Regions from separate parts of the Streptomyces sp. NPDC107471 genome, predicted to be linked through region 2. Evidence: riboswitches for the same ligand, from Rfam matches in the RefSeq annotation. Region 2 holds a riboswitch; the other holds the start of a gene.

Region 1 (14,549 bases), on a different contig from region 2:
TCCGGATCGGAGCTGTACGGGAACAGGCCGCTGCGCATCTCGGCGAGGTGGCGCAGGGTGATCCGGCCGCCGTTCGGCACGCCGGGGACGTAACGGGAGATCGGGTCGTCCAGTCGGACGCGGTGGTCGTCCACGAGCTCCAGCAGCGCGGTGGCCGTGAAGGTCTTGGTCTCGCTGCCGATCCGTTCGTGGACGTCGGGGGTCATCGGTCTGCCGGTCGCCTTGTCGGCGACACCGCTCGCGCGGACGTAGCACCCCTGGCCCGGGATCCACAGTCCGACGACCGCACCCGGGATGCCCGCCTGCCGACGGACGTCCTCGATCGTCCTGTCCAGCCGTGCGGTCGCGTCGGGCCCGAGGCCGCCCGGCGGACAGTGGTGCCGACCGGACGGAGGGGCGGCCGCGGCCGGGACCGCCGTCGCCGGCGTCACCGCCGTCGGGACCAGCAGGGACGCCACGAACAGGGTCGCGGCGAGCAGTCGGCGGTGGGAGGTACGTCGCATGCGGGGGCGCCTTCCAGTCACGGGCCGGAACGGCAACATCACCATCGACGGCCGGTGGGGGAAGGCGCCCGTCGCGGGGCCTACCGGCGAGTCCACTCGTTCGGAGCCGACACGTGGGCGACCCGGCGGGCGGGGATTCACACCCGCTGCGGACGCTCAGTGGCCGCGGGCGATCCACTCCTCCAGGTGGGGGGCCTCGGCCCCGATGGTGGTGGGGTCGCCGTGGCCGGTGAGGACCTTCGTCTCGGGCGGCAGGGCCAGCAGGCGGTCACGGATCGAGTCGATGATCGTCGGGAAGTGCGACCAGGAGCGGCCGGTGGCGCCCGGGCCGCCCTGGAACAGGGTGTCGCCGGTGAAGACGGTCCCCAGGCCCGGGTCGTAGAGGCAGACCGCGCCGGGGGCGTGGCCGGGGGTGTGCAGCACCTGGAGGTCGGCGCCCGCGGCCTCGATGACCTGGCCGTCGCGCAGATGGCCGTCGGGGTCCCGGTCGGGGTGGGTCTGCTTCCACAGCGGCAGGTCGTCGGGGTGCAGCCAGATGGTGGCGCCGGTGCGGTCGGCGAGGGCGGGCGCGGCGTCGATGTGGTCGTTGTGGGCGTGGGTGCAGACGATCGCGGTCAGCCTGCGGTCCCCGACGGCCTCGAGGATGGCGTCGGCGTCGTGGGCGGCGTCGATGACGACGACCTCGTGGTCGTCGCCGACGATCCAGACGTTGTTGTCGACGTCCCAGGTGCCGCCGTCGAGGCTGAACTGCCCCGAGGTGACGACACGTTCGATGCGGACCGACATCAGAGCACCACCACCGAGCGCAGGACGTCGCCGTGGTGCATGCGCTCGAACGCCTTCTCCACCTCGTCCAGTCGGATGGTCTCGGTCACGAACGCCTCCAGGTCCAGGCGGCCTTGCAGATGCAGGTCGATCAGCATGGGGAAGTCACGGCTCGGCAGGCAGTCGCCGTACCAGGACGACTTGAGGGAGCCGCCGCGTCCGAAGACGTCCAGCAGGGGGAGCTCCAGATTCATCTCGGGTGTGGGCACCCCGACGAGGACGACCGTGCCGGCGAGGTCACGGGCGTAGAAGGCCTGCTGGTACGTCTCGGGACGGCCGACCGCCTCGATGACGACGTCGGCGCCGAAGCCGCCGGTCAGTTCACGGATCGCCTCGACCGGGTCCGTGTCCTTGGAGTTGACGGTGTGGGTCGCGCCCATGGTGCGGGCCTTCTCCAGCTTCCGGTCGTCGATGTCCACGGCGATGATCTTCGCCGCGCCGGCCAGGTTCGAGCCCGCGATCGCCGCGTCACCGACGCCTCCGCAGCCGATGACGGCGACGGTGTCGCCCCGGCCGACGTTGCCCGTGTTGATCGCGGCGCCGATGCCGGCCATCACACCGCAGCCCAGCAGCCCCGCGACCGCGGCCGAGACCGAGGGGTCGACCTTGGTGCACTGTCCGGCGGCGACCAGCGTCTTCTCGGCGAAGGCGCCGATGCCGAGGGCCGGCGAGAGCTCGGTGCCGTCGGTGAGCGTCATCTTCTGCTTCGCGTTGTGGGTGTTGAAGCAGTACCAGGGCCGCCCGCGCAGACAGGCCCGGCAATTGCCGCACACGGCGCGCCAGTTGAGGATCACGAAGTCGCCGGGCGCGACGTCGGTCACCCCCTCGCCGACCGACTCCACGACACCGGCGGCCTCGTGGCCGAGCAGGAAGGGGAAGTCGTCGTTGATCCCGCCCTGCTTGTAGTGCAGGTCGGTGTGGCAGACCCCGCAGGCCTGCACCTGGACGACGGCCTCCCCCGGGCCCGGATCGGGCACGACGATCGTCTCCACCCGCACCGGCTCGTCCTTGCCGGGTGCGATCACTCCGCGTACCTCCTGCGCCATGGCCTGACCCCTTCCGTCGCCCGGTGCACGTCCCTCCGACCCTACGCGTGACTGATCAGTAACGGCACCGGTTCCCGCACGGAAAAATACCCCCCGGGGTACCTCTGCTACGGTGAACGACATACCCCCGGGGGTAATACAGCCCGCCGGGTTTCCGTGCGGAGAGGAGCGCTGTCGTGTACTTCGTGGACACCATCGAGGTGCCGGGGCTGGGCAACCGCGGCTACCTGGCGGGCGGCGCCCGCGCTGCCGTCGTGGTGGACCCGCCGCGGGACGTGGACCGGGTGATCGCGGCGGCGGCCCGGCGCGGGGTGCGGATCGCACGGGTCGTCGAGACGCACGTCCACAACGACTACGTGACCGGCGGGCTGGAGCTGGCCCGGCTCACGGGGGCCGCCTATCTGGTGCCGGCCGGGGCACGGGTGGCGTTCGAGCGTACCCCGGTCGCCGACGGGGACGTGGCGGACATCGAGGACGGGCTGGCGCTGCGGGCGCTGGCCACGCCTGGCCACACCCCGCACCACACGGCGTACGTCCTGGAGGAGGCCGGCCGGGCGGTGGCCGTCTTCACTGGCGGCTCGCTGCTGATCGGCACGGTGGGGCGCCCCGACCTGGTGGAGCCGGCCCTGACCGGGCGGCTGGCGCGGGCCCAGCACGACTCCGCGCGTCGGCTGGTGGCGGAGCTGCCGGACGGGACCGAGGTGCTGCCGACGCACGGGTTCGGCAGCTTCTGTTCCGCCGGGCGGGCGCAGGGCGGCGCGACCACGACCATCGGGCGGGAACGCGGCACGAACGAGGCCCTGGTCAAGGACGTCGACACCTTCGTCGCCGAACTGCTCGCCGGGCTGGACGGCGTGCCCGCGTACTACGCCCACATGGGTCCGGTGAACGCGCAGGGCCCCGGCCCGGTGGACCTGACCCCGCCGCACCGCGCGGACGGCGAGGAGATCGCGGCCCGGCTGGCGGCCGGCGAGTGGGTGGTGGACCTGCGGAACCGGCGCGCGTTCGCCGAGGGGCATGTCGCCGGGACCTTCAACTTCGAGGCCGAGGGGCAGCTCGCGACCCATCTGGCCTGGCTGGTGCCCTGGGGCAGGCCGATCACTCTGCTGGCCGCCTCTCCCGCCCAACTCGCCGACGCCCAGCGGGAACTGGCCCGCGTCGGCATCGACCGCCCGGCCGCGGCGGCCACCGGGTCCCCGGCCGAGTGGGTGCGGGAGGGGGACGCGCCGCGCGCGTTCCCGCGGGGGACGTTCGCCGACCTGGCCGCGCGGGGGCCCCACGGGGTCGTCGTGCTGGACGTGCGACGGGACGCGGAGCGGGCGGGCGGCCATGTCAGGGGTTCGGTGCACATCCCGTTGCACCGGCTGCGGGACCGGCTGTCGGAGATACCGGACGGCACTGTGTGGGTGCACTGCGCGGGCGGGACGCGGGCGGCCGTTGCAGCGTCGATCCTCGACGCGGTGGGCCGTGACGTGGTCGCCGTCGACGACGGGTTCGCCGCCGCGGCCGAGGCGGGGCTGCCGATGACGACGACCCCCGGGACGGCGGCGCACGAACAGACGGGCGGCGCGGAAGCCGTGCACGGGCGGCTCGGCACGGGCGGTTCGAGGGACCAGCTCCCTGACGGTGGGCGGCCCGGTGTGGACGGGGCGGCCCGGGGCGCGGCGCACGGCTCCCCCGCCGCCGGAGCCTCGGCCGGTCCTGTCGCGCGCACCCCGTGAGCGCCCTCGTTCTCGCGCTGGTCGCCGGCGGGCTCACCGGTCTGGCGCTCGGTGCGCTCGGCGGTGGCGGGAGCATGCTCGCCGTACCCGCGTTGATCTATCTGCTCGGCTTCAATCCGGCCGCGGCCACCACCGCCGGGCTCGTCGTGGTCACGCTCACCTCGGTGACCGCGCTGGTCACCCACGCCCGGGAAGGCGCGGTGCGCCGGCCGGAGGGCGCCCTGTTCGCGGCGGCGGGGCTCGTGCCCGCGGCGATCGGCGGTGCGGTGTCCGCGCGGCTGCCGTCCGGCGTGCTCACGGGGGCGTTCGCCGTGGTCGCCGCCCTCGCCGCCGTGCGGATGCTCCGGCCCTCGGCAGCGGTACGGCCGGACGGTGTGCCGGTGCGCACGAGTCGTGTCGCCCGGGCCGGGGCGGGGCTCGGCGCGGTGACCGGTGTGCTGGGCGTGGGCGGCGGCTTCCTCGCCGTACCCGCCCTGGTGAACGTCCTCGGACTGCGCATGAGGGCCGCCGTCGGGACCAGTCTGCTGGTGATCACCGTCAACTCCCTGGCCGCGCTGGCGACCCGCGCGGGCACGACCGTGGACGTCGACTGGGCCGCCGTCGCCCCGTTCGCGGGGGCCGCCGTGCTCGGCGCCTGGGACGGCAGGCGTCTGGCCGCCAAGGTGTCGGCGGACGCGCTGCGGCGGACGTTCGCCGTGGCGCTGCTGGCCGTGGCGACCTTCATGCTGGCGGACGCCGTCCTGTGACGCTCACGCCAGGGACAGGAACAACTTCTCCAGCCGGGCCTTCATCTGCTCGGTCGTCTCGCCGTCGACGCGGTTGCCCTCGGGATCGGTCAGGCACTGCTGGAGCCCCGTCGCGATGATCGCGAAACCCGCCCGGTCGAGGGCACGGGAGGCCGCGGCGAGCTGGGTGACCACGTCCTCGCAGTCCCGGCCCTCCTCGATCATCCTGATCACTCCGGAGATCTGCCCCTGCGCCCGGCGCAGCCGGTTCAGCACCGACTTGAGCTCATCGCCCTCGAACTGAAGCTCCACCATCACTCCTCTGCATACCCTTGGGGGTATTTTACCTCCTCGGGGTCACCACCGGCTGTCACCAGCCTCCCAGGAAGGATCCCGTACGACATGACCCCCACCGTTCTCGACTCCACGCAGGCGGCTTCCCGCCTGGACGAACTCACGGTCGTCGACGTCCGGGCCCCGGGCGAGTACGCCTCCGGGCATCTGCCCGGCGCGCTCAACATCCCCTTGGACCGGCTCGACCGGGCCCTGCCCGCACTGCGGGAGGTGCGCGGGGAACTGCTCCTCGTCTGCGCCTCCGGTGCCCGTTCCCTGCGTGGGTGCGAGGTCCTCGCCGAGCACGGCGTGCGGGCCGCCACCCTGGCCGGCGGCACACGGGGTTGGGCGGCGGCCGGGCAGCGGATCGACCGGCCGGCCGCGGGTGCCCCCGCCGTCTGGGCCATGGAACGCCAGGTCCGGCTCACCGCCGGAACCCTGGTCCTCGCCGGGCTCGGCCTCGGACTCCTGCACCCCGCCTGGCAGTTGCTCTCCGCGGCGGTCGCGGGCGGTCTGGTGTTCTCGGCGCTCACCGACACCTGCGGCATGGCCGCCCTGCTGGGCAGGCTGCCGCACAACAGGCCGCGGGCCACCGATCTCGGCGCGACCCTGGCCGCGCTCGCGGACCGCTGACCCCCATCGCGCCCCGTACCGCCGGGATTTGCGGGAGAGCACGGACGTAGCCTGAGGGCCCCGCACGCCGTGAGGTCCGAAGGAGCACCGTGAGCAGCACCGAGACGGAGACCGGGCCGCCGACCTGGCGGCTGCTCCTCGGATACGTACGACCGCACCGGTGGACCCTGCTGACGGGTGCCCTGCTCTCGCTCCTGACCGGGGTCACCGGTCTGCTGCTGCCGCTGGTGGCCCGGGAGTTGATCGACGACCTGTCCCACGACCGCACGATCACCGGCGCGTTGGTCGTCATGTCGGCTCTGGTCGTCGCCAACGCGGCGGTGGGGGCGCTGGGTTCGTACGTGCTGCGGCGTACCGCGGAGTCGGTGGTGCTGGGTGCGCGGCGCGCGCTGTCGTCGTATCTGCTGCGGCTGCGCGTCCCGGCCGTGGACCGCACCGAGCCCGGTGACCTGATGGCCCGGATCACCTCGGACACCACGCTGCTGCGCGAGGTCACCACCGACTCGCTCGTGGGCCTCGGCACCGGCGGGCTCACGCTGGTGGCGACCGTGGTGATGATGGGCCTGGTCGATCCGGTGCTGCTGGGCGTCACCCTGGCGGTGATCCTGGCCGCGGGCACGGTCCTCGGGGTGATCGTGCCACGCATCAACCGGGCGAGCCGGCAGGCCCAGGACGCCGTCGGCGTGATGGGCGCCGCACTGGAACGCATCCTCGGCGCGCTGCGCACGGTGAAGGCGTCCGGCGCCGAGCACCGGGAGGAGCGGACGCTGCACGCGGCGGCCGAGGAGTCGTGGCGGCAGAGCGTACGGGCCGCCAAGTGGTCGGCGGCGGCCGGCAACACGGCGGGGCTCGCGATGCAGATCGCGTTCATCACGGTGCTCGCGGTGGGCGGCGCACGGGTCGCCACCGGGGCGATCGACGTCGGCACGCTGGTCGCGTTCCTGCTGTACGTGTTCTATCTGATGTCGCCGATCCAGCAGGTCGTGGGGGCGGTCACGCAGTACCAGACCGGGGCCGCCGCGCTGGCCCGTATCGAGGAGGCGCTGCGACTGCCCGCCGAACCGGCCGCCCCGCCCGCGCCGTTGCCCGCCGACGGGGCCGCGCCGGCCTCCGTCGCCTTCACCGACGTCCGGTTCCGGTACGCCGAGGATCTGCCGTACGTCCATCACGGGGTGACGTTCGCGGTGCCCGCGCGGGGGATGACGGCGTTCGTCGGGCCGTCGGGGGCGGGAAAGACGACGGTGTTCTCGCTGATCGAGCGGTTCTACGATCCCGAGGCCGGGGTCGTGACGCTGGACGGCCGCGATCTCGCGGACTGGGATCTGCCCCGGCTCCGGTCCGCGATCGGGTACGTGGAGCAGGACGCGCCCGTCCTGTCCGGCTCGCTGCGGGAGAACCTGCTGCTCGGGAACCCGGAGGCGGACGAGGACGCGCTGGCGCGGGTGCTGCGGACGACCCGGTTGGACGGTCTGGTGGCCAAGCTGCCCGGCGGGCTGGAGACGCTGGTCGGGCACCGCGGGACCAAGCTGTCCGGCGGGGAGCGGCAGCGGGTGGCGATCGCCCGGGCCCTGCTGCGGCGGCCCCGGCTGTTGCTGCTGGACGAGGCCACCTCGCAGTTGGACGCGGTGAACGAGGCGGCCCTGCGGGACACGGTGGCGGAGGTGGCGCGCACGACCACGGTGCTGGTCGTCGCGCACCGGCTGTCCACGGTGACGATGGCCGACCGGATCGTGGTCATGGACGCGGGGCGCGTCCGCGCGGTGGGGACGCATCGGGAACTGGTCGAGGGCGATCCTCTGTACGCGGAACTCGCGGCGACCCAGTTCCTCGCCACGGCGGGCTGAGCGCGGGGGCGGGTCCCGGCGGGGACGGACATGCGTCGAGGGCCACCCGGCGGTCCGGGTGGCCCTCGCAGTTCCGTGCGGAGGTCAGTGGACGGCCGGCACCAGCCCGGTGACGGGGGCGACGAGACCGGTGACCTGACCGAGCTGGTTCAGGTCGTTGACCCGGTTGAGGCCGGCGAGCTGCCGGGAGACCGGCGGGATCTCGTCCCTGTGCTCCACGGGGATCTCGCTCGACGCGAGCGAGTCGAGCACGGTGACCGGGTTGAGCCCGGCGTCCGAGGCGGCCGCGTCGGCCGCGTTCGCGAGGGGGGCGGTGAGACCGGTGACGCCGACGGCGAGACCGACGGCGGCAACGATACGGCGAGTTGAGATCATGTTGTCAGCAACGCCGCCGGGCCCCTCCCGGACACGGCCGGCCGATGCCCCTCACCCGTCAGGCGGAGCGCCCGTCCCGCGCTTGCCGTGGCCGCCGGGACGGAGGAGTCTCGAAGAAACAGCCCTGCGCGACCCCGCTCCCTGTCGGGTCGCGGCCCTCGAAGGAGGTCACCATGGGCACCGCGGCAAGCCCCGGATTCACCAGCGAAACCCTCCGCAGCGGCATCGAAGGAAACTCCGCGTCGAACCTTCTGTCGCTCTACGCGGACGACGCCGAGATACGCGTCGTCGACCGCAACAGTCAGCCCAGCCACCCCAAGGTGGTGCACGGCAGGGACGAGATCGGCGCGATGCTCGACGACGTCTACAGCCGGGACATGACGCACACGATGGAACGGTGTGTCGTCGACGGCGACCACGTCGCCTTCACCGAGTCCTGTCTGTACTCCGACGGCGTACGCGTCCTGTCCGAGTCGATGCTGACGCTCCGGGACGGCAAGATCGTCGAACAGACCGTGATCCAGGCCTGGGACGAGTGACGGAAGGACGCCGAGGGGCCGGACCCGGCCGTCGTACCGCGTCGGTTAATGTGATGTCCGGACCGTGACTGGCGCTGAGGTGGAGCACCACCGTGGAGCGGTCCGCACACTCGATGCCGTGCGCCTGGGCGATTCCTTCGATCGGCTCAGGAGTGGATCATGTCCCAGGCACGGCTGCTGGACGGCACCGCGTTCGCCCGGCGCATCGTCGAGGAGACCGCGAAGCGGGCCGCCGACCTCACCGCGCGCACCGGCCGGGCGCCCTGTCTCGCGACGGTCCTCGTCGGCGAGGACCCCGCCTCCGTCACCTACGTCCGGATGAAGCGCAACCGGTGCCGCACGGCCGGCATCGAGTCGCGGCACGTGGAACTGCCCACGGCCACCACCACCGAGGAGCTGGTCGGCACGCTGCGCGCCCTGTCCGCCGACCCCGGTGTGCACGGCATCCTGCTCCAGCACCCGATGGGCCCGCACATCGACGAGCGGGCCGCGTTCGAGGCGATCGCTCCGGAGAAGGACGTCGACGGCGTCACCTTCGCCTCCTTCGCGACGATGAGCTTCGGCCTGCCGGGGTTCGTGTCGTGCACCCCGGGCGGGATCATGCGCCTGCTCGACGAGTACGGCGTCGATCCGTCCGGCAAGCGGGCCGTGGTCGTGGGCCGCAGCGCGATCCTCGGCAAGCCGGCCGGGATGCTGCTGCTCGCCCGGGACGCCACGGTGACCTACTGCCACTCCCGTACGACGGACCTGTCGGCGGCCGTACGGGAGGCGGACATCGTGGTCGCCGCGGTGGGCCGGCCCCGGCTGATCCGCGGCCAGGACATCAAGCCCGGCGCGGTCGTCGTCGACGCCGGCTACAACGCGGGCAACGTCGGTGACGTCGACTTCGACTCCGCGGTGGAGCGGGCCTCACTGATCACGCCGGTGCCGGGCGGGGTCGGTCCGATGACCATCGCCACGCTGCTGGAGCAGACCGTGCGGGCGGCGGAGACGGCGGCCCGGGAGGGCTAGGTCAGTTCGGCGTCCACTTCTGGTTGTTCTGGCCGTTGCAGTCCCGGATCACGGAGCGTTCGGCGAGACCTCGGCTGCGGTGCGGGTGAACTGGCCGATGCGCACGGGTCGTTCGCACGGGGCGCCGGCGCCCGGCGCCATACTGTCGGCGTGCGAGTAGCGATCATGACAGCGGGTTCCCGGGGTGACGTGGCTCCCTTCACCGGGCTGGGGCACGGTCTGGCGCGGGCCGGGCACGAGGTCACGCTGGTCACCCACGGCCGCTTCGAGCCGCTGGCCACGCGGGCCGGCCTCGGCTTCCACGCCCTGCCGCTCGATCCCCGCGCCGAGCTGGAGTCCTCGCGCGGGCGCGCCCTGCACCGCAGCACGACCGGCGTGGGCAAGCTGGTGCGGGTGGTGTCCATGGCGCGGGAGCTGGCCGTGGAGATGGTCGACGACCTGGTGGCCGCCGCCCGGGTGAGCGACGCGCTGCTCCTGTCCGGCTCGGTGGCACCACTCGGCCACGCCATCGCCGAGGGCCTGCGCCTGCCGAGTCTCGGCCTCAATCTCCAACCCCTCGCTCCCACCCGGGAGTTCGCGCCGCCCATGCTGGGCGTCGGCTCCTGGGGCCGCCTGGGCAACCGGGTCGCCGGGCTGGGCCTGAACCTGGCAGTGGAGCAGGTCTTCGCCGCGGCCCTCCCCCCGCTCCGGGCCCGCCTGGACCTGCCACGCACGGGCCCCACCGCGGCACTGCGCACCCGCGAACGACAGGGCTGGCCGGTCCTGCACGGCTTCAGTCCACGGGTGGTCGCCCGGCCCGGCGACTGGCGGTCCGGGCTGGACGTGACGGGCTACTGGTGGCCGTACGACGGCGACGCGCCGCTCCCCGACGACCTGCTGCGGTTCCTCGGGGCCGGCCCGCCGCCGGTGTTCGTGGGTCTGGGCAGCGCGACCGTGCCCGACCCCGAGCGGATCAGCGCCGCGATCGTGCGGGCGCTGCGCCGGGCCGGTCTGCGCGGAGTGGTCCAGCGCGGCTGGGCGGGCCTGTCGGCGACGGGCGACGACATGCTGACCGTCGACGAGGTGCCGCACTCCGCGCTCTTCCCGCGGATGGCGGCCGTGGTCCACCACGCGGGCGCGGGTACGACGGCGGCGGGTCTGCGCGCCGGGGTGCCGGCGGTACCGGTACCGGTCCAGTTCGACGAGAGCTTCTGGGCGGCGCGGCTGGTGGCGCTGGGCGTGGCCCCGCGGGCCCTGCCGCTGCGGCGCCTGAGCGCCGACACGCTGGAGGCGGCCCTGCTCCGGGTCACGCGGGAGGCGGAGTACCGGGAGCAGGCGCGGGAGCTCGGGGCGCGCATCCGTGAGGAGGACGGTGTGACACCGGTGCTGGAGGCGGTGGCCGGGCTCTGACGCACCGGTCCGCCGGCCGGAGCGCGGGTCCGAGCGTCCTGGAGGCCGTCCCGAGGGGGGCGACCTGCCCCGGGTCCGACCCCTGGAGCGTCCCGATGGGCTGCCGGTCGTGGCGGGACTCGCCGTCGTGGTCTTCTTCGACGATCAACGTCCCAGTGGATCAGCGTCGGCTGCCGCGAGGGGTGCGCGTCACGAGGGTCGGGACGGCCCGCTCACTCCCGGCCCGTGTCCCACCCGGGCGGCCGCAGGATGCCCAGCAACTGGCGGACCAGTTCCTCCACCACCTCGTCCAGGGTGGCGTCCACCCATCCGGCGTTCCAGTCGTGCAGCAGCCCGTTGACGCTGCCGATGAAGCCGGTCGCCGCGAGCCGGTAGTCCCGCCGGGCCGCCTCGCCCCGCGCGACGGCCCGGTCCGCCTCGGCGCAGACCAGGTCGACCCAGTGCGCCCGACGGGCCAGCCGCTGCTCCTCGAGCCGCGCGCTGACGCCGATGATCTCGACGAACGTGATCCGCACCCGGCGGGGATCGGATGTGACGCTCGCCGCGTACGCCCGGAAGATCGCGGCCGCGCGCTCGGCGAGCGGCATGTGGTCCGCGTCGGCCACCGCGGCCATCACGGCCGCCGTCGCCCAGTCGTTGACCTCCAGATGAAGCGCGGCCAAAACGTCCTCAAGGGTGCGGAACTCCTCGTAGAACTGGCGGGTGGACAGGCCCGCGGCCTCGCTGAGGGCCGCGACGGTCGTGGCGCGGTAACCGGGCGCGTCCCCGAAGAGCTGGAGCGCCGCGTCCAGGAAGCGGCGGCGCCGCTCGGCCTGCCGCTCCGCGGCTGTCTTGCCGCCGTAGCGACCGGTCGGGGCCTTGAGCCTGCCCGTCACCGAACCTCCCACCCGGGCCGGAGCGTCCGGCCTCCCGTATGAGCGCCAATTTTGTCGTGCACGCAGTCTTGTGGAGAAGGGCACACCTTCCTTACTTTGCAGTAAGTTGACTCTGAAAGCACGCGTCTTCAGTTTCGCCGTCTTGGCATGCCCCTGTCATGAGCCGCCCCGAGGGAGACCCGCCATGCCTGTTCTCAAGCCCGGACGCCTGTGTGCCATGGCCGCCGCCGTCGTCCTGACCGCCACCGTCCCCGCGACCGTCGCCTCCGCCGCGGACCCCGCCGCCCTGCGCGAGGTGCTGTTCGTGGGCAACAACTGGGACGGCACCGCCGAGGTCATCAAGTCCTCCGGCGACCCGGCGAAAATCGGCCGGATCAACGTCATCCCCGACAAGGACGCGCGGATGGCGGAGATCAACGCCGACCCGATCAAGTGGATCTACTTCATGGCGATCCGCAACAGCGTCGGCGAGGGCCACGACCAGTTCGTCGACGACATGTACTCCACGCCGGACGGCAGGTCGGTCGTCGTCTCACGGCCGAGCTTCGCGGACGTGGTGTCGATCGACCTGGCCACCGGGAAGATCAACTGGCGCTTCAAGGTCTCGGGGTACCGCGCCGACCACATGGCGGTCTCCCCCGACGGCACCCGGGTCGCGGTCTCCGCCTCCACCGCGAACACCGTGCACGTGCTGAACATCACCACAGGTCAGCAGCTCGGCTCGTTCGCCACCGGCGACAAGCCGCACGAGAACATCTTCAGCAAGGACGGCAAGTACATCTGGAACATGGCGATCGGCGACGTGAACACCGACTCCGACGCGCCCTGGCTGGACTGGACGAAGGGCGACCGGCACATCACGGTGGTGGACGCGACCACCTACAAGCAGGTCAGGACCATCGACATGCGGGACAGGCTGAACGCGATCGGCCTCACGGACTACTCGGACGCCGTCCGTCCGGCCGTGTTCTCGCCGGACGAGTCCAAGCTGTACTTCCAGGTGTCGTTCTTCAACGGCTTCTTCGAGTACGACCTCGCCACCGACAGGATCACCCGCACCAAGACCCTGCCGAAGAACCCGGCGACCAGCGACGACCGCACCACCATGGTCAACGACTCGCGCCACCACGGCCTTTCGATGAGCCCGGACGGCAGCAAGCTGTGTGTCGCGGGCACCATGGACGACTACGCGACCGTCGTGAACCGCGCCACCCTCCAGGAGGGCCCGCTCGTGCCCGCCTCGAAGCCGTACTGGGCGACCGTCAGCGGCGACGGCAAGAGCTGTGTCGTGTCCGAGAGCGGTGCCGACCAGGTCACCGCGATCGACTTCGCGACCGGGCAGAAGACGGCGTCCGTGCCGGTGGGCGACCACCCGCAGCGCGTGCGGCTGGGCCACGTGGCCGCGGACTGGACCAGCCCCTCCTCGTAGGCCGGGAGCGTCCGGGACCCTCGGAGCCGGGTACGCCTCGACGCGGAGGCGTACCCGGCTTTCGGGTGTCGGTCCCGGGCCAAGCCGGTCCCGCTGTGCTCAGCCGAACTTCTGCGCGACCCAGGCCGCCAGCTCCGCCTGGGCCGCGCTCAGCGCGGACGCGGAGGGCGCCGCGGCCCCGTTGGTCACCAGCGCGTAGTGCAGGACGCCGGAGTCCGAGTCGGTGAGGAGCAGCCGGCGGCTGCCCGTGCCACCGGGTTCGGGAGCCGCGCCGACCGGCGCCGACGAGATGTAGGCGGCCGGGCCGTGGACGGTGCCCAGGTCGGAGACCACCGTGGTCGTCGCGGTCGGGAAGGAGGCCGGCAGGTGGAGCTCGGTGGGCGCCGAGCCGCTCGCCGAGCGCCACACCAGCACCGCGTACTGACCGGCCCCGACCAGGGACGACACCGCGGGGAGCGTGCTCGGTACCGGGTTCCAGGTCAGGGTCGTGGAGCCGTCGCGCGAGCGGTCCTCGTAGGTGAAGGCGGCCGTCGTGCCCGAGGTGGCGCCGGGGTAGACCCGGTCGAGGAGCCGGGCGTCCTGGCGGAGCACCGCCGTGCCGGAGTCGTCGAGCCGCACGGCCGACAGGTCCTCGTCGTTCCAGGCGTCGCCCGAGCTCTTCACCTTGTCGGGGTTGTCGTTCATCAGCTCGTGGTGACGGCCGTTGTAGATGTCCCACTGCCACTGGCTGCCGGAGAGGACGGGCCCCGAACCGGCGGGCGCGGACCACCATCCGGCGCCCTTCACCCGGGAGTCGAGGGCCTGGTACATGGCCTTGAGGACGGTCGGCGCCTTGCCGGCGGTCGAGCCGTTCAGGGGGTGTCCGAACTCGCTGACCACGGCCGTCGTCCCGGCCGCCGCCGCGCGGTCGCGTACCGTGCCGAAGTCGCCGGCGTACTGCCCGTCGGAGGCGTTGCCCCACATCAGGATGCCGGAGATGGCCTTCTGGTCGTAGAAGTGGGTGTTGAAGACGTACCGGGAGCCGAGCGTGCCGGCGTCGAGGAGGCCGCCCTCCTCCTTGCTGACGTTGCCGTTCCAGAAGAGGTTGGGCTCGACCAGGGCGGGCTTGTCCGTCCAGCCCGCCGCGTCCATCCGGTCCCGGAACCTCACGTAGAAGGGCCAGAGCAGGTCGCGTTCCCAGGTGCGGCTGTTCTGCCCGGAGTCGTACGTGCCGGCGTAGGGCTCGTTGTAGGGGTCGAAGCCGACCACTCCGGCGAACTCCCCGGCGCTGAGGTTGGCCTTGAGGTACGCCATGGTCTTCT
Region 2 (14,549 bases):
AGTCGGTGACCCTGTCCGTCCAGTCCTGGGTCGGCGCCCAGGCCAACGTGGCCGTCGCCCAGTACCTCCTGGAGCACGAGCTCGGCTACCGCGTCGACACCGTGCAGGTCGACGAGGTGCCCGCCTGGGACGCGCTCAGCCAGGGCCGCGTCGACGCCATCCTGGAGGACTGGGGCCACCCCGAACAGGAACAGCGGTACGTCAAGGACAAGAAGACCATCACGCCGGGCGGCGGACTCGGCGTGACCGGGCACATCGGCTGGTACGTGCCGACCTACTTCGCCAAGCAGCACCCGGACGTCACGAACTGGAAGAACCTCAACAAGTACGCCTCGCAGCTCCGTACCGCGGAGAGCGGCGGCAAGGGCCAGTTGATGGACGGCTCCCCGTCCTACGTCACCAACGACAAGGCCCTGGTGAAGAACCTCAAGCTGGACTACCAGGTGGTGTTCGCCGGCTCGGAGGCCGCGCAGATCACCCAGATCCGGCAGTTCGCCAAGGAGAAGAAGCCCTTCCTGACCTACTGGTACGCCCCCCAGTGGCTGTTCGAGAAGGTCCCGATGACCGAGGTGAAGCTGCCCGCCTACAAGGAGGGCTGCGACGCCGACCCGGCGAAGGTCGCCTGCGCCTATCCGCACACCCCGCTCCAGAAGTACCTCAACACGGACTTCGCGAGGAGCGGCGGCAAGGCGGCGGCCTTCCTCAAGAGGTTCAAGTGGACGACGGAGGACCAGAACCAGGTCTCCCTGATGATCGCCGACCAGAAGCTGACGCCCGAGGAGGCCGCGAAGAAGTGGGTGGACAGCCACGAGTCCACATGGAAGGCGTGGCTGTCCTGATCACGGGCGGGCCGCGAGCTCGCCGCACAGGCCGCGCAACGCCAGCGCCGCCCGACGCTGGAGCCCCGGCCCGAACGTGACGCGAGTGGCCCCGAGTTCACCGAGTTCGGTGGGCGAGGGGCCCTCGCCGTCCAGCTTCCCGAACACGTTCAGCGGGCCCTCGATCCCCGACCGCAGCAACGGCAGCACCCTCACCGGGGCACCGATCGGATAGACGCAGTCGGCGCCCGCGGCGACGTACAGCGCGGCCCGCTCGACGGCCCGCTCGGGGTCACCGTCGCCGTGGGCGAACGTGTCCACGCGGGCGTTGACGAAGAGCCGGTCACCGGCCGCGTGCCGCACCTCGGCCAGCCAGTCGGCGTGCCGGTGCGGGTCCTTGAGGGCGCCGTTCTCGGAGTCCTCCAGGTTGCAGCCCACGGCCCCCGCCTCCAGCAGCCGCTCCACCAGCTCCTTCGGCTCCAGCCCGTACCCGCCCTCGACGTCCGCCGACACCGGGATGTCCACGGCCGAGCAGACGCGCGCCACCGCGGCGAACATCTCGTCGGCGGGTGTGTGCCCGTCCCGGTGGCCCAGGGCGGCCGCGATCCCCGCGCTGGGCGTGGCGAGCGCCGGGAACCCCGCCTCCTCGCACACCCGGGCGCTGACCGCGTCCCAGGGGCCGGGCAGGACGAGGGGGTCACCCGGCAGCCGGTTCCGGTGCAGGGCACGGAAGACGTCCACACCGCTCACGGCCGATGACCCCCCGGTGCGATCCGGCGCGCGACCATCACCCGGTTCCAGTTGTTGATGGCGACGATCAGACCGATGAGATGGGCGAGCCGGACCTCGTCGAAGTGCCGGGCCGCGGTGGCGTACACGTCGTCCGGCACGAAGCCTTCCCCCGACTTCGTCCCGGAGGTGCTTCCCGTCAGGACGGTCACCGCCTCCGTCAGCGCGAGCGCGGCCCGCTCCCGCTCGTCGAAGACACCCTCGGCCTCCTCCCAGGCGGCCAGCAGGTCGAGCTGCTTCTCGCCCACCCCGTGCTCACGGGCGATCGCGAGGTGCATGTCCAGGCAGAACGCGCAGTGGTTGAGCTGCGAAGCCCGGATGACGACGAGTTCGGCGAGGGCCGGGTCGCCGAGCCCCTGCTTGGCGGCGGCGCTGAGCGCGGACAGCGCCCGGCCGACCTCGCGGTCGAGGACGTCCGTACGGCTCACTGGTGCTGCCCCGCCTCGTAGTGGCCCGGGACCAAGCGGCACGTCACACCGAACCGGTTCCACGCGTTGATCACCGTGACCGCGGCGATCAACTGGGCCAGCTCGGCCTCCTCGAAGTGCTTGGCGGCGTGCTCGTACACCTCGTCCGGCACGAAGCCGTCGGTGAGCACGGTGACGGCGTCGGTCAGTTCGAGGGCCGCGACCTCCTTCTCCGTGTAGAAGTGCTTCGACTCCTCCCACGCGCCGAGCTGGATGATGCGCTCCACGCTCTCCCCGGCCGCGAGGGCGTCCTTGGAGTGCATGTCGAGGCAGAACGCGCAGTGGTTGAGCTGCGAGGCACGGATCCTCACCAGTTCCAGCAGCCGCGGGTCGAGACCCCGGCGGGCGGCGGTGTCCAGGCGGAGCATCGCCTTGTAGACCTCGGGGGCGTGCTGGGCCCAGGCCAGCCGGGGCGTGTGCTCGGGGGTGTACCGGACGGTTTCCTCTGTGGTCATGGCTCGACCCTAGGAGCCGGGCAGCCCAAGGGTATGGTCCACTTCCATGGCGAAACCGCGGGCCACTTCCGGCATCGACCTGCACCTGGAACCCTCCGGCGGGGGTGTCCGGCGGGGCCTGACCGACGCCCTGCGCGAGGCCGTCCGCACCGGCCGCCTCGCCCCCGGCAGCCGGCTGCCCTCCTCCCGCGCCCTCGCCGCCGACCTGGGCATCGCCCGCAACACCGTCGCCGACGCCTACGCCGACCTGGTCGCCGAGGGCTGGCTCACCGCCCGCCAGGGCTCGGGCACCCGCGTCTCCATGGGGGCACCTCCCACGCCCTCAAGGCAGTGGGGGAGTACGGTCGTCCCGCCCACCGGGGCCGCGCCCCGCCCCCGGGAACCCGGGCGCCCCATCCACAACCTCGCCCCCGGCACCCCCGACCTCGCCTCCTTCCCGCGCGCCGAGTGGCTCAAGGCCGCCCGCCGCGCCCTCGCCACCGCCCCCTACCAGGCCCTCGACTACGGCGATCCGCGCGGCCGCCCCGAACTGCGGACCGCCCTCGCCGAGTACCTCTCCCGCGCCCGCGGGGTGCGCGCCGACCCCGACCGCATCCTCGTCTGCGCCGGCATCGCGCACGGACTGCGCCTCCTCGGCGCGGTGCTGCGGGCCCGGGGCGCCCGCACGGTCGCCGTGGAGTCGTACGGCCTCGACGCGCACTGGAACCTGCTCGCGGCCGCCGGCCTGCGGACCGTGCCACTGCCCTTCGACGAACGGGGCACCGACCCGGGGGAGTTGACCGACCAGGACGCGGTGCTGCTCACCCCCGCCCACCAGTTCCCGATGGGCGGCACCCTGCACCGCGACCGCCGGTCGGCCGTCGTCGATTGGGCCCGCCGCACCGGCGGCCTGGTCGTCGAGGACGACTACGACGGCGAGTTCCGTTACGACCGCCAGCCCGTCGGCGCCCTCCAGGGCCTGGACCCCGACCACGTCGTCTACGCGGGCACGGCCAGCAAGTCCCTCGCCCCCGGCCTGCGACTGGGCTGGCTGGTGCTGCCGCCCGGCCTCATGGAGGAGGTGTCGGCAGCCAAGGGCGACCTGGACACCTGCGGGGCCCTCGACCAACTGACCCTCGCCGAGTTCCTGACCTCCGGCGCCTACGACCGTCATGTGCGTGCCGCCCGGCTGCGCTACCGGCGCCGCCGCGACGCCCTCGTCGCCGAACTCGCGCGGCGGGCCCCGCGGGTCCACGCCACCGGGATCGCGGCCGGCCTGCACGTGGTGCTGCGGCTCCCGCCGGGCACCGAGCAGCCGGCGCTGCGGGCGGCGGCCTGGCAGGGCCTCGCGGTCCACGGACTGCACCGTTACCAGCACCCCGACGCCGTCGTCGAGCGGCGCGACGCGCTCGTCGTCGGCTACGGCACACCGCCGGACCACGCCTGGTCAGGAGCGCTGGAGGCACTGTGCGCGGTGCTGCCCGAATAGCACCGCCCCACCGAAAATCACCGGATCTCATTCCGTCGGTAGGGCTCACAACGCTGAGCCCTACCGGCAGCAACTCAAGCAACCCGCACGGGACTCACGGCGCGGGCTCCTGAACGGAATGCGCCGGGGCCTCACCGAACCGGGCCAGGGCCAACGCCCCCGCGACGGCCACCGCGAACCCCAGTACCGCCACCCACGCCAGCCCCTCCCGGGTACGGTCCCCGAGCCACACCACCCCCACCAGCGCGGGCCCGATCGTCTCCCCGATCACCATCCCCGCGGTCGCCGTGGTCACCGACCCCCGCTCCAGCGCCGAGGTCAGCGAGAGGAAGGCCGCGCCGCCGCCGACGAGCAGCGCGTACGTCGCCGGGTTGGCCAGCAGCGCCGACGGCTCGAGCGAGTCGATCAGGCGCACCGCCACCTCGACCACCCCGAACCCGAACCCGGCACCCAGCCCGAGCGCCAACGCCCGCCCGCGGTCCGGCAGCCGCCCGCCCCACAGCGCGAGCCCCAGCACGGCCAGGGCCGTCCCGAGCATCACGTACCCCAGGGCCGCGGGACCGCCCCGGTCGCCCTCCGTCCCGGACGCGATCCCCAACAGGGCCATTCCCGCGCACACCACCCCGACCGCCCCCCACTCCGCCCCGCTCAGCCGGACCCGCAGCAACCGCGCCGACACCACCGCCGTCACCGCGAGACTCGACGCGAGCGCCGCGCCCACCGCGTAGATCGGGACCGACCGCAACGCGGCGATCTGCAGCAGGAACCCCACCCCGTCCAGGGCCAGCCCGGCCAGATACCGCCACTGCCGCACCGCCCGCAGGAACAGCGTCACCGCGAACGCCGACCCCCCGCTGTCACCGCCACCCACTTCCGCGGCCCGGGCCGCCATCGCCTGCAACACGGTGGCCGTGCCGAAGCAGACCGAGGCACCGAGAGCACACACCATTCCAAAGAGCACAAAGTGACCCTAGGGGAGGTGAAGAGAGGTGGGCTGCCTTGGGTGAAGCTCTTACTGATCTCTAAGCTGTCCGCCGGACACACGCACACCAGGCCCACGGCCTGACCAAGGGGGAGACACCGACATGGCGGACGCACGCCGGCAACTTCGCTCGGGCACGGTCGCACTAGGCGGCGTGGGACTGCTCGCCATGGCCCTGACCGCCTGCTCCTCCGACCCCGACAAGCGCTGCGTCGACCGGGACAGCTACACCCTCGGCAAGGGCTACAAGGTCGTCGCCGACAAGAACTGCAAGTCCAGCACCTCGGTCAACGGCTCCTACTACTACGGCGGCAAGAAGAAGGGCACCTGGGTCACGGGCGGCTCCTTCACCAAGAAGTCCGGCAAGGGCTCCGGCAGTTCGTCGGGCAGCGGCGGCAGCGGGGTCGACCGCGGCGGCTTCGGCAGCGGAGGCAGCGGGGACAGCGACAGCCACAGTGGCGTCGGCAAGGGCAGCTCCGGCGGCTGACGGCCGAGCATCATGCGCCGACACACCATCACCCCCCGCCCCGACTGGCAGCGGACCGTCGAGACCCAGGGCCTCGTCTACCCGCTCACCCGTCACCCCGACGGCTCCCTGCGCCCCTACTGGGACGAGAGCGCCTACTACTCCTTCACGCTCCCCGAGGTGGAGGAGCTGGAGGAGACCGTCGAGACCCTGCACCGCATGTGCCTGGCGGCCGCCGACCACATCGTCACCGCGAACCGCTTCGCCGACCTCGGCATCACCGACCCGCGCGTGGCCGAGGCGGTCGCCGAGTCCTGGCACCGGCGTGCCGAACTACCCTCCCTCTACGGCCGTTTCGACCTCCGCCACGACGGCGAGGGCGGCCCGGCCAAGATGCTGGAGTACAACGCCGACACCCCCACCTCCCTCGTCGAGGCCGCCTCCCCGCAGTGGTTCTGGATGGAGGAGCGCTTCCCCGGCGCCGACCAGTGGAACTCCCTCCACGAACGCCTCGTCGCCGCCTGGAAGAAGCAGGCCGCCCTCCTGCCGCCCGGCAGCCCGCTCTACTTCGCGCACTCCTCCGCCGACGAACTCGGCGAGGACCTCATGACGGTCGCCTACCTCAAGGAGACCGCCGAACAGGCCGGCCTGGACACCGACTGGATCTCCATGGAGGAGATCGGCTGGGACTCCCTCTCCGGCCGCTTCGTCGACAACCAGCTCCGCTTCATCCGTAGCTGCTTCAAGCTCTATCCCTGGGAGTGGCTCACCACCGACCGCTTCGCCACCCATGTCCTCGACAGTCTCGACAACGGCGGCGGCACCGGCAGCACCCTGTGGATCGAACCCGCCTGGAAGATGCTCCTCAGCAACAAGGCCCTCCTCGCGATCCTCTGGGAGCTGTACCCCGACCACCCCAACCTCCTCCCCGCCTACCTCGACGGCCCCCGGCACCTGGCCACCACGACCGGCTACGTCGCCAAGCCCCTGCTCGGCCGCGAGGGTGCCGGCGTGACGGTCCACGCGCCCGGCACCGCTGCGGTGCCCCGCGAGGAGCCGTGCTGCTACCAGGAGCTGGCCCCCCTCCCCGCCTTCGACGGCAACCACGTGGTCCTCGGCGCCTGGGTCGTCCAGGACGAAGCGGCCGGCCTCGGCATCCGCGAGTCCTCCGGCCTCATCACAGACGAGTACGCACGCTTTCTGCCGCACGTGATCCTTTGAGGGGGAGGGCGGGGCAGAGGCTGAGGGCGGGGGCGGCAGGCGGCGTCTTCCGGGTGGGGTGAGTCGGGAGCGTTGGCTGGCTCGAGGTGAGCTGGGGTGCGGGCCTGGGTGAGCCGGAGTCCCGCCCGCCGTGGGTCGGAGTGCCGGCCTGGATGAGTCGGAGTGAGGCCCGCCGTGAGCCGGAGTACTGGCCTGGGTGAGCCGGAATGCCAGTCCGACGTGACACCCCCGAGCCGCGCCCCCGCACCCCCTCCGCGGCCGACAAGAAAACGCGTTGTCGCGTCCCGCCCGCCCGCGCTACGGTCACCTCACTCTGACGCACATGCTCTCTTGAGCCATCGCCGCAGAACGGGAGCAGGTCCGCGCACAGCGCGTGGGACCACGGAGGGGCGGCACAGGATCCGGCCGACCGGCGGATCCCGCACGCCCTCCGGAGGACTCTCCATGAACATCGGCCTCGGCCTCCCCATCGACGACCCCGCCGAACTGCTCACCTGGGCCCGGCGCGCCGACGCGGGCCCCTTCCGCACCCTCGGCCTGCTCGACCGTCTCGTCTACGACAACCCCGAGCCCCTCGTCACCCTGGCGACCCTCGCCGGTGCCACCTCCCGCATCCGCGTCCAGACCGAGGTGCTGCTCGCGCCCCTCCACAACACCGCCCTGCTCGCCAAGCAGACCGCGACCCTCGACCGCCTCTCGGGCGGCCGCTTCACACTCGGCATCGGGATCGGAGGCCGCGAGGACGACTGCCTCGCCGCCGGCATCGACCTGCACCGCCGGGGCCGCCGCCTCGACGCGCAGATGACCCTGCTGCGCCGCGCCTGGGCGGGCGAGCCGTACGGAGAGGGCGCCGGTCCCATCGGGCCCGCACCCAAGACCCCCGGCGGCCCCGAGGTCCTCTTCGGCGGCTTCGCCCCCGCCGCCCTCGACCGTGTCGGCCGCTTCGGCGACGGCTTCCTCGGCGCCGCCCTGCCGCCCTCCTTCATGTCCAACCTGTTCCGCGACGCCGAAACCGCCTGGCAGAAGCACGACCGCCCAGGCCGCCCCCGCCTGGTCGCCCAGGCGAACGTCGCTCTCGGCCCGGACAGCACCCTGGACCAGGCCCTCCGCAACCTCCGCGACTACTACGCCTTCAGCGGCCACGTCGCATACATGGAGGCCGGCCTGCTCACCACGTCCCGGCAGATCCGGGAGACCGTCGACGCCTACTTCGACATCGGTGCCGACGAGGTGATGCTCTACTGCTGGGCCTCGGACGCCGACCAGGTCGACCGCCTCGCCGAGACGCTGTTCTGACCTCCACCGCGCCCACGGCTTCGAGGCCCGGACCCCGCGGTCCGGCCTCGAAGCCGTCGCTCGCATGGTGGACGCCGCACAGGTGCCTTTCGGCGTGCCCGGTAGGCTGGCCGACAGGCCGTGACTGGCGCGCTGGGATGGGACGGACCATCAGGGAGCGGCCTGTGAGTGACCAAGTGCCGTGCGCCTGGGCCGAACCGTGAACCGTGACCGCTTCAAGCCACGCAGCCCGGAGGCCGCCATGTCAGAGCAGCAGCCCCTGTCCACCGAGTCCACGGCCTTCCGCGCCGCCCTCGACGTGATCCGCGCCGTCGAGCCGCGCGTCGCCGACGCCATCGGCCAGGAGGTCCACGACCAGCGCGAGATGCTCAAGCTGATCGCCTCCGAGAACTACGCCTCCCCGGCCACCCTCCTCGCGATGGGCAACTGGTTCAGCGACAAGTACGCCGAGGGCACCATCGGCCGCCGCTTCTACGCCGGCTGCCGCAACGTCGACACCGTCGAGTCCCTGGCCGCCGAGCACGCCAAGGAACTCTTCGGCGCCCGCCACGCCTACGTCCAGCCCCACTCCGGCATCGACGCCAACCTCGTCGCCTTCTGGTCCGTCCTCGCCCAGCGCGTCGAGGTCCCCGCCCTGGAGAAGGCCGGCGTCCGCCAGGTCAACGACCTCTCCGACGCCGACTGGGCCGAGCTCCGTCAGGCCTTCGGCAACCAGCGCATGCTCGGCATGTCCCTGGACGCCGGCGGCCACCTCACCCACGGCTTCCGCCCCAACATCTCCGGCAAGATGTTCGATCAGCGCTCCTACGGCACCGACCCCGCCACCGGTCTCGTCGACTACGACGCCCTGCGCGCCTCGGCCCGTGAGTTCAAGCCGCTGATCATCGTCGCCGGCTACTCGGCCTACCCGCGGCTGGTGAACTTCCGGATCATGCGCGAGATCGCCGACGAGGTCGGCGCCACGCTCATGGTCGACATGGCCCACTTCGCCGGACTCGTCGCCGGCAAGGTCCTCACCGGCGACTTCGACCCGGTGCCGCACGCCCAGATCGTCACCACCACCACCCACAAGTCCCTGCGCGGCCCGCGCGGCGGCATGGTGCTGTGCGACGACTCCCTCAAGGACCAGGTCGACCGCGGCTGCCCGATGGTCCTCGGCGGACCCCTCCCGCACGTCATGGCCGCCAAGGCCGTCGCCCTCGCCGAGGCCCGGCAGCCCTCCTTCCAGGACTACGCCCAGCGGATCGTCGACAACTCCCGCGCCCTCGCGGAAGGTCTGATGCGCCGGGGCGCCACCCTGGTCACCGGCGGCACCGACAACCACCTCAACCTGATCGACGTGGCCTCCTCCTACGGCCTCACCGGCCGCCAGGCCGAGGCGGCCCTGCTCGAGTCGGGCATCGTCACCAACCGCAACGCCATCCCGGCCGACCCCAACGGCGCCTGGTACACCTCCGGCATCCGCATCGGCACCCCCGCCCTGACCACTCGCGGTCTCGGCACCGCCGAGATGGACGAGGTCGCCGGTCTCATCGACCGCGTCCTCACCGCCACGGAGCCCGGCACCACCAGCAAGGGCGCACCCTCGAAGGCCCAGCACGTCCTGGACCCGAAGGTCGCCGACGAGATCGCCCACCGGGCCACCGACCTCGTGGCGGGCTTCCCGCTGTACCCGGAGGTCGACCTCGGCTGACCCGCGTCCTCTCTTGAGTTGTCAAGGAGCGGTGGCTCCTGGACCGGTGACTCCTAGAGATCGATGAGTTCCTGTCGTGGTTCGTCCCGCGGCGGTCCGGCTCCCGGCCCGACCGCCGCGCGGCGTATCAGCCGCGTGCCGCCGATTCCCGCAGCGAACCCCACGACGAGCCCCGGCACCGCCCACCACACGCCGTGGTCCGGTCCCTCCGACCGCTTGGCCTCCGCGCCCGGTCCGCCGGCGGCACCGCCGGCAAGTCCCGCGAGGCCCGCCCGGTCGAGCCGGTCGTAGACCTCCCGCGGGGCCCGGTGCCAGCGGATGTCGTCGTCCTCCCGCTCCGGCGCCGGATCCGAACGCACCCACGGCGTGCCGTCCCCGGCGAGGAACAGTTGGTCCTCCCGCGCCACCGCCACATCACCTCCCGGCGCCGAATCCGTCCGGGGCCAGCCGCCGACCCCCGTCAGCCCCCACAGCACGGTGAACCGCACCGCCGGATAGCGGCCCTCCTCCCACGCGCCCGACACCCGCTCGGTGCCCGTGTACGTCGGTTGCAGGAGCTGCCACAGCCGCGTGAAGTACGGCTCGTCGGCACGCACGGCTCGCGCCCGCCCCGAGTGACCGGTGACGACCATGGCCAGGTCGGGCCTGTCCAGGCCCGCCCGCCCGGTCGGCGGTGTCGCCGCACCGGCCGCGGGTGCCGCGAGCACGGTCACCACGACGGCCAACGGTGCGAGCACCGCGAGCGACCTGTGTCGTGTGCGCCGGAGTAATGCGAGTCTGCTCCGCACTGTCATCCCCCTCGATCGACTCGGCCTCGCTTCCTCAAGCTCGCGAGCACCTCCTTTCGTCACACATCACGCAGTTCCTGGCGCGGCCCCGGCTCTCGGCGCGGCCGCTCCCACGGCTTCCGCAGCACGAGCGGCCGCAGCACCAGCGCCAGTACCGCCCCCGCAGCCAGACCGGGAAGCGCCCACCACCACTCGGTGTCGTCGTCGACAGTGGAGGCCGAGCCCGCGGACGCTGTCGTGTCCACCGCCCCCGCCTCGCTCCCCGGCCCGCCCGCAGGGGTCGGGAAGATGGCGTGGCCCTCGCCGGAGACCTTGCCCATCACGCCCAAGTCCTTGAGCAGGGAACGCAGTTGGGCGGGGTTCTTTGTGAGGTGCCAATGGCCGTTCACCGTCTCCGGGACGTCTGCCGCGGTGTGTATCCACACCTGGTTTCCGTCCGCCACCGGGAAGACCTGGTCCAGTCGCCACGGTGAGACGTCGTGTGCCATCCAGGTGACGTTGATCTGCCGGGCGGCGAGCAGATTCGCCTCGGGCGGCTTCGTCCGGGTGCCCGCGCTCGGGGGACCGAGCAGCCGCGCCAACTCGCTGTACTCCTCTTCGGAGCAGTACAGCGACGCCGTCTCCCCGCTCTCCGGCGAGACCACCAGCACGCTCGTCGGGCCGCCCGCCGACGCGGACGGCGCACCCCACACCGACACGGCGAGCACGGCCGTCAACACCCCCATTCCCGCCGTCAGTTCACGACAGCGACCCCTCAGTCCACTCGCGACGCTCCTCATGCCGACCCCCAACAGACGATCCCCGTGCGGCCCGTCCGCGAGCCGCGTGTCACTTCTGGTACACCGCCCGGCCCGGCGGGGTTCCCACTCCGCCCGCACTAATCCGAGGGCTTCCCGACGCCCTCGCCCTGCGGCTCACCGACGGACCTCGCGATCTCCACCGCTCGCGCCTTCGACGGGACCCCCTCCAGCCGCAGCGTCACGTCCGCCGCGTCCGGGACGCCCGCCCGGTGCATCCACAGCAGCGTCGGCCCGGCGGTCCGCTGCTCGCGGACGTAGGGGGAGCCGGACGCGTCCACCAGCCAGAAACTCAGCAGATGGGGCCGCGGGAACCACAGAGCCGTGTCGTGGACCGCCCCGGGGTCCGAGGCGTCCCCGCGCAGCGAGAGCCACTCCGGCTGTTCCCGCACCCGCTTGGTGAAGCCGATGTCCAGCCGCGCCGGGTACTGGTCCAGCCGCACGGTGTGCCCCCGCTCCCGCCAGCACAGGCTCACCAGGGACCGCCCCCGCGGCTCGGCCGTCACCGTCACCGCGTCCGGCGCCCCGAGCGCGGCCGGCACCAGCGGCTCGAACCCCGCCCGCCGTTCGGCCTGCGCCAGTGACAGCGAACGCCCGCAGCCGGGGACCTGCGCTCCCGGCGAGGGCACCGCCGACGGGTCGTACCGCACCTCGACGCCGCCGAAGTCGAACCAGTCCAGGACCGCCGCCCGCACCGGAGGAGTGAGCGCGAGGACCGTCAGCAGCCCGCACAGGGCCGCGGTCAGCGAACGCCACCGTGCCCGCGTCCACCGCCGCACCGCCCGCAGTCGCTCCACGGGCCCCGTGGTCCGGGCCACCGGGGCGGGCAGCCGCTCGGCGAGTATCTGCTCCAGCACCCGCTCCACCATCGACTCGGTCCCGCCCGCACCCGGGGCGTCGAGCGAGCGCCCGAGCGCCCGCAGCTCCTCGGGCAGCCGGGAAGCACGCTCCCGCGCTCCCTCGCCCGGGCCCTCACCGCCGTAGGACTCACTCACGCTCGTCACCCCCTTCCCGGAGCTCCACGTCGGGCAGCAGCTTGCCGAGTTTGCGCAGCGCGCGGTTGAGCCGGGACTTCACGGTCCCCCGGGGCCAGCCCAGGGCCTGGGCCGTCTCGGACTCGTCCATCTCCAGCAGATAGCGGTAGGTGACGACCAGGCGGTGCTCCTCGCTCAGCTTCCGCAGCGCGGTCTCCAGCGCGGCGCGGCGCTCTATCTCCACGGCCGCCGTCGCCGGGTCGGCCGACTCCGGTATAAGCGGTTCGGCCTCCACGAGGGCCGCCTCGCGGCCGACGAGGGTGCGTTGGCGTGCGGCCGTGCGCACTGTGTTCCTCGTCTCATTGGCCACGATCGACATGAACCACGGCTTGAACGCCGAGCCCTCCCTGAAGCGGCCCAGCGAGCAGTACGCCTTGACGAAGGCCTGCTGCACCACGTCCTCCGCGTCCGCACCCGCCCCGAGCGCGGCGGCCGCTCGCAGTGCCAGGCCCGTATGGGCCCGCACCAGCTCCGCGTACGCCTCCGGCTCTCCGGCGCGTACGCGTGCGATCACCGCGGCCTCATCGACGATGCGGCCCCCCTCCCGCGTCCTCACATGTTGGGTACACCGCCCGGACCGAATCGGTTCCCACCCGTGGCACATCTGTTTCCGACTGGTTCCGGATCGGCCCCCGGCACCTGAGAGAATGGTGGGCATGGCCTCTGATCGACCCCGTGTGCTCTCCGGAATCCAGCCCACCGCAGGCTCGTTCCACCTCGGCAACTACCTCGGCGCCGTCCGCCAGTGGGTGGCCCTGCAGGAGTCCCACGACGCGTTCTACATGGTCGTCGACCTGCACGCGATCACGGTTCCGCAGGACCCGAAGGAGCTCACGGCCAACACCCGCCTGGCCGCGGCCCAGCTCCTCGCCGCCGGCCTCGACCCGGAGCGCTGCACGCTCTTCGTCCAGAGCCACGTCCCCGAGCACGCCCAGCTCGCCTGGGTCATGAACTGCCTCACCGGTTTCGGCGAGGCCTCCCGCATGACCCAGTTCAAGGACAAGTCCGCCCGGCAGGGTGCCGACGGCGCGAGCGTCGGCCTGTTCACCTACCCGATCCTCCAGGTCGCGGACATCCTGCTCTACCAGGCCAACGAGGTCCCGGTCGGCGAGGACCAGCGCCAGCACGTCGAGCTGACCCGCGACCTCGCGGCGCGCTTCAACGGCCGCTTCGGCGAGACCTTCACGATCCCGAAGCCGTACATCCTCAAGGAGACGGCGAAGATCTACGACCTCCAGGACCCGTCGATCAAGATGAGCAAGTCGGCGTCCACGCCGAAGGGCCTGATCAACCTCCTCGACGAGCCGAAGACCACCGCCAAGAAGGTCAAGAGCGCGGTCACGGACACCGACACCGTCATCCGCTACGACGTCGAGAACAAGCCGGGCGTCAGCAACCTGCTCACCATCTTCTCGACCCTGACCGGCACGAGCGTCCCGGAGCTGGAGCAGCGGTACGAGGGCAAGCTCTACGGCGCGCTCAAGACGGACCTCGCCGAGGTCGTCGTCGACTTCGTCACGCCGTTCCGGGAGCGGACCCAGCAGTACCTGGACGACCCGGAGACGCTGGACTCGATCCTGGCCAAGGGCGCGGAGAAGGCCCGCGCGGTCGCCGCGGAGACGCTGTCCCAGACGTACGAGAGGGTCGGCTTCCTGCCCGCCAAGCACTGACCGCCCCGGCCCGTCGGCACCGGCCGCCGGGCGTACCACCGCACACCAGCACCACCGGGCAGAGCGCTGCACATCACTATGCCTGCGCCTGCCCACAGCACAGCCGTGGCCGTACAGTCGATAGGCGGACGGCTGGGAACCAGTCCGACAGGACGACCGGGACGAACAGGAGACGACGTGGGGACCGTAACGATCGGTGTGTCGATCGCGGTCCCGGAGCCTCACGGCAGCCTGCTCCAGGAGCGGCGCGCGGGCTTCGGCGACGCCGCGGCTCACGGCATCCCCACCCATGTCACCCTGCTGCCGCCCACAGAGGTCGCGGACACCGCGCTGACCGCCATCGAGGCGCACCTCACCGAGGTCGCCGCGGCGGGCCGGCCGTTCCCGATGAAGCTGTCCGGCACCGGCACCTTCCGGCCCCTGTCACCCGTCGTGTACGTGCAGGTCGTACAGGGCGCCGAGGCCTGCACCTGGCTCCAGAAGCAGGTCCGTGACGCCTCCGGGCCGGTCGCACGGGAACTCCAGTTCCCCTACCACCCGCACGTCACGGTCGCCCACGGCATCGACGAGGCGGCCATGGACCGCGCCTTCGAGGAGCTCGGCGA

What was found. Region 2 has a riboswitch for ZMP and ZTP ahead of ACZ66S_RS07675 (glycine hydroxymethyltransferase). Riboswitches for the same ligand answer to the same signal wherever they lie in the genome.
Region 1: another riboswitch for ZMP and ZTP. It lies ahead of ACZ66S_RS13185 (bifunctional 5,10-methylenetetrahydrofolate dehydrogenase/5,10-methenyltetrahydrofolate cyclohydrolase); the one in region 2 lies ahead of ACZ66S_RS07675 (glycine hydroxymethyltransferase).

What each region holds. Positions count from the first base shown of each region.
Region 1 is NZ_JBVJPC010000003.1:799,749-814,297, reverse strand. Features, by position in the region: gene ACZ66S_RS13235 (serine hydrolase domain-containing protein) at 1-503, opposite strand, end outside; gene ACZ66S_RS13230 (MBL fold metallo-hydrolase) at 660-1,289, opposite strand; gene ACZ66S_RS13225 (S-(hydroxymethyl)mycothiol dehydrogenase) at 1,289-2,374, opposite strand; gene ACZ66S_RS13220 (rhodanese-like domain-containing protein) at 2,551-4,095, shown strand; gene ACZ66S_RS13215 (sulfite exporter TauE/SafE family protein) at 4,092-4,841, shown strand; gene ACZ66S_RS13210 (metal-sensitive transcriptional regulator) at 4,845-5,132, opposite strand; gene ACZ66S_RS13205 (rhodanese-like domain-containing protein) at 5,223-5,786, shown strand; gene ACZ66S_RS13200 (ABC transporter ATP-binding protein) at 5,876-7,630, shown strand; gene ACZ66S_RS13195 (hypothetical protein) at 7,715-8,005, opposite strand; gene ACZ66S_RS13190 (nuclear transport factor 2 family protein) at 8,179-8,544, shown strand; ZMP/ZTP riboswitch at 8,599-8,681, shown strand; gene ACZ66S_RS13185 (bifunctional 5,10-methylenetetrahydrofolate dehydrogenase/5,10-methenyltetrahydrofolate cyclohydrolase) at 8,704-9,555, shown strand; gene ACZ66S_RS13180 (glycosyltransferase) at 9,721-10,944, shown strand; partial or broken gene ACZ66S_RS13175 (PLP-dependent aminotransferase family protein) at 10,961-11,098, opposite strand; gene ACZ66S_RS13170 (TetR/AcrR family transcriptional regulator) at 11,157-11,819, opposite strand; gene ACZ66S_RS13165 (YncE family protein) at 12,004-13,248, shown strand; gene ACZ66S_RS13160 (cellulase family glycosylhydrolase) at 13,348-14,549, opposite strand, start outside.
Region 2 is NZ_JBVJPC010000002.1:602,897-617,445, reverse strand. Features, by position in the region: gene ACZ66S_RS07720 (ABC transporter substrate-binding protein) at 1-839, shown strand, start outside; gene ACZ66S_RS07715 (isocitrate lyase/PEP mutase family protein) at 840-1,568, opposite strand; gene ACZ66S_RS07710 (carboxymuconolactone decarboxylase family protein) at 1,565-2,035, opposite strand; gene ACZ66S_RS07705 (carboxymuconolactone decarboxylase family protein) at 2,032-2,529, opposite strand; gene pdxR (MocR-like pyridoxine biosynthesis transcription factor PdxR) at 2,576-3,997, shown strand; gene ACZ66S_RS07695 (DMT family protein) at 4,092-4,946, opposite strand; gene ACZ66S_RS07690 (hypothetical protein) at 5,083-5,466, shown strand; gene ACZ66S_RS07685 (glutathionylspermidine synthase family protein) at 5,479-6,666, shown strand; gene ACZ66S_RS07680 (LLM class flavin-dependent oxidoreductase) at 7,111-7,962, shown strand; ZMP/ZTP riboswitch at 8,073-8,162, shown strand; gene ACZ66S_RS07675 (glycine hydroxymethyltransferase) at 8,204-9,655, shown strand; gene ACZ66S_RS07670 (hypothetical protein) at 9,709-10,362, opposite strand; gene ACZ66S_RS07665 (hypothetical protein) at 10,503-11,168, opposite strand; gene ACZ66S_RS07660 (hypothetical protein) at 11,321-12,235, opposite strand; gene ACZ66S_RS07655 (RNA polymerase sigma factor) at 12,228-12,788, opposite strand; gene trpS (tryptophan--tRNA ligase) at 12,931-13,944, shown strand; gene ACZ66S_RS07645 (2'-5' RNA ligase family protein) at 14,122-14,549, shown strand, end outside.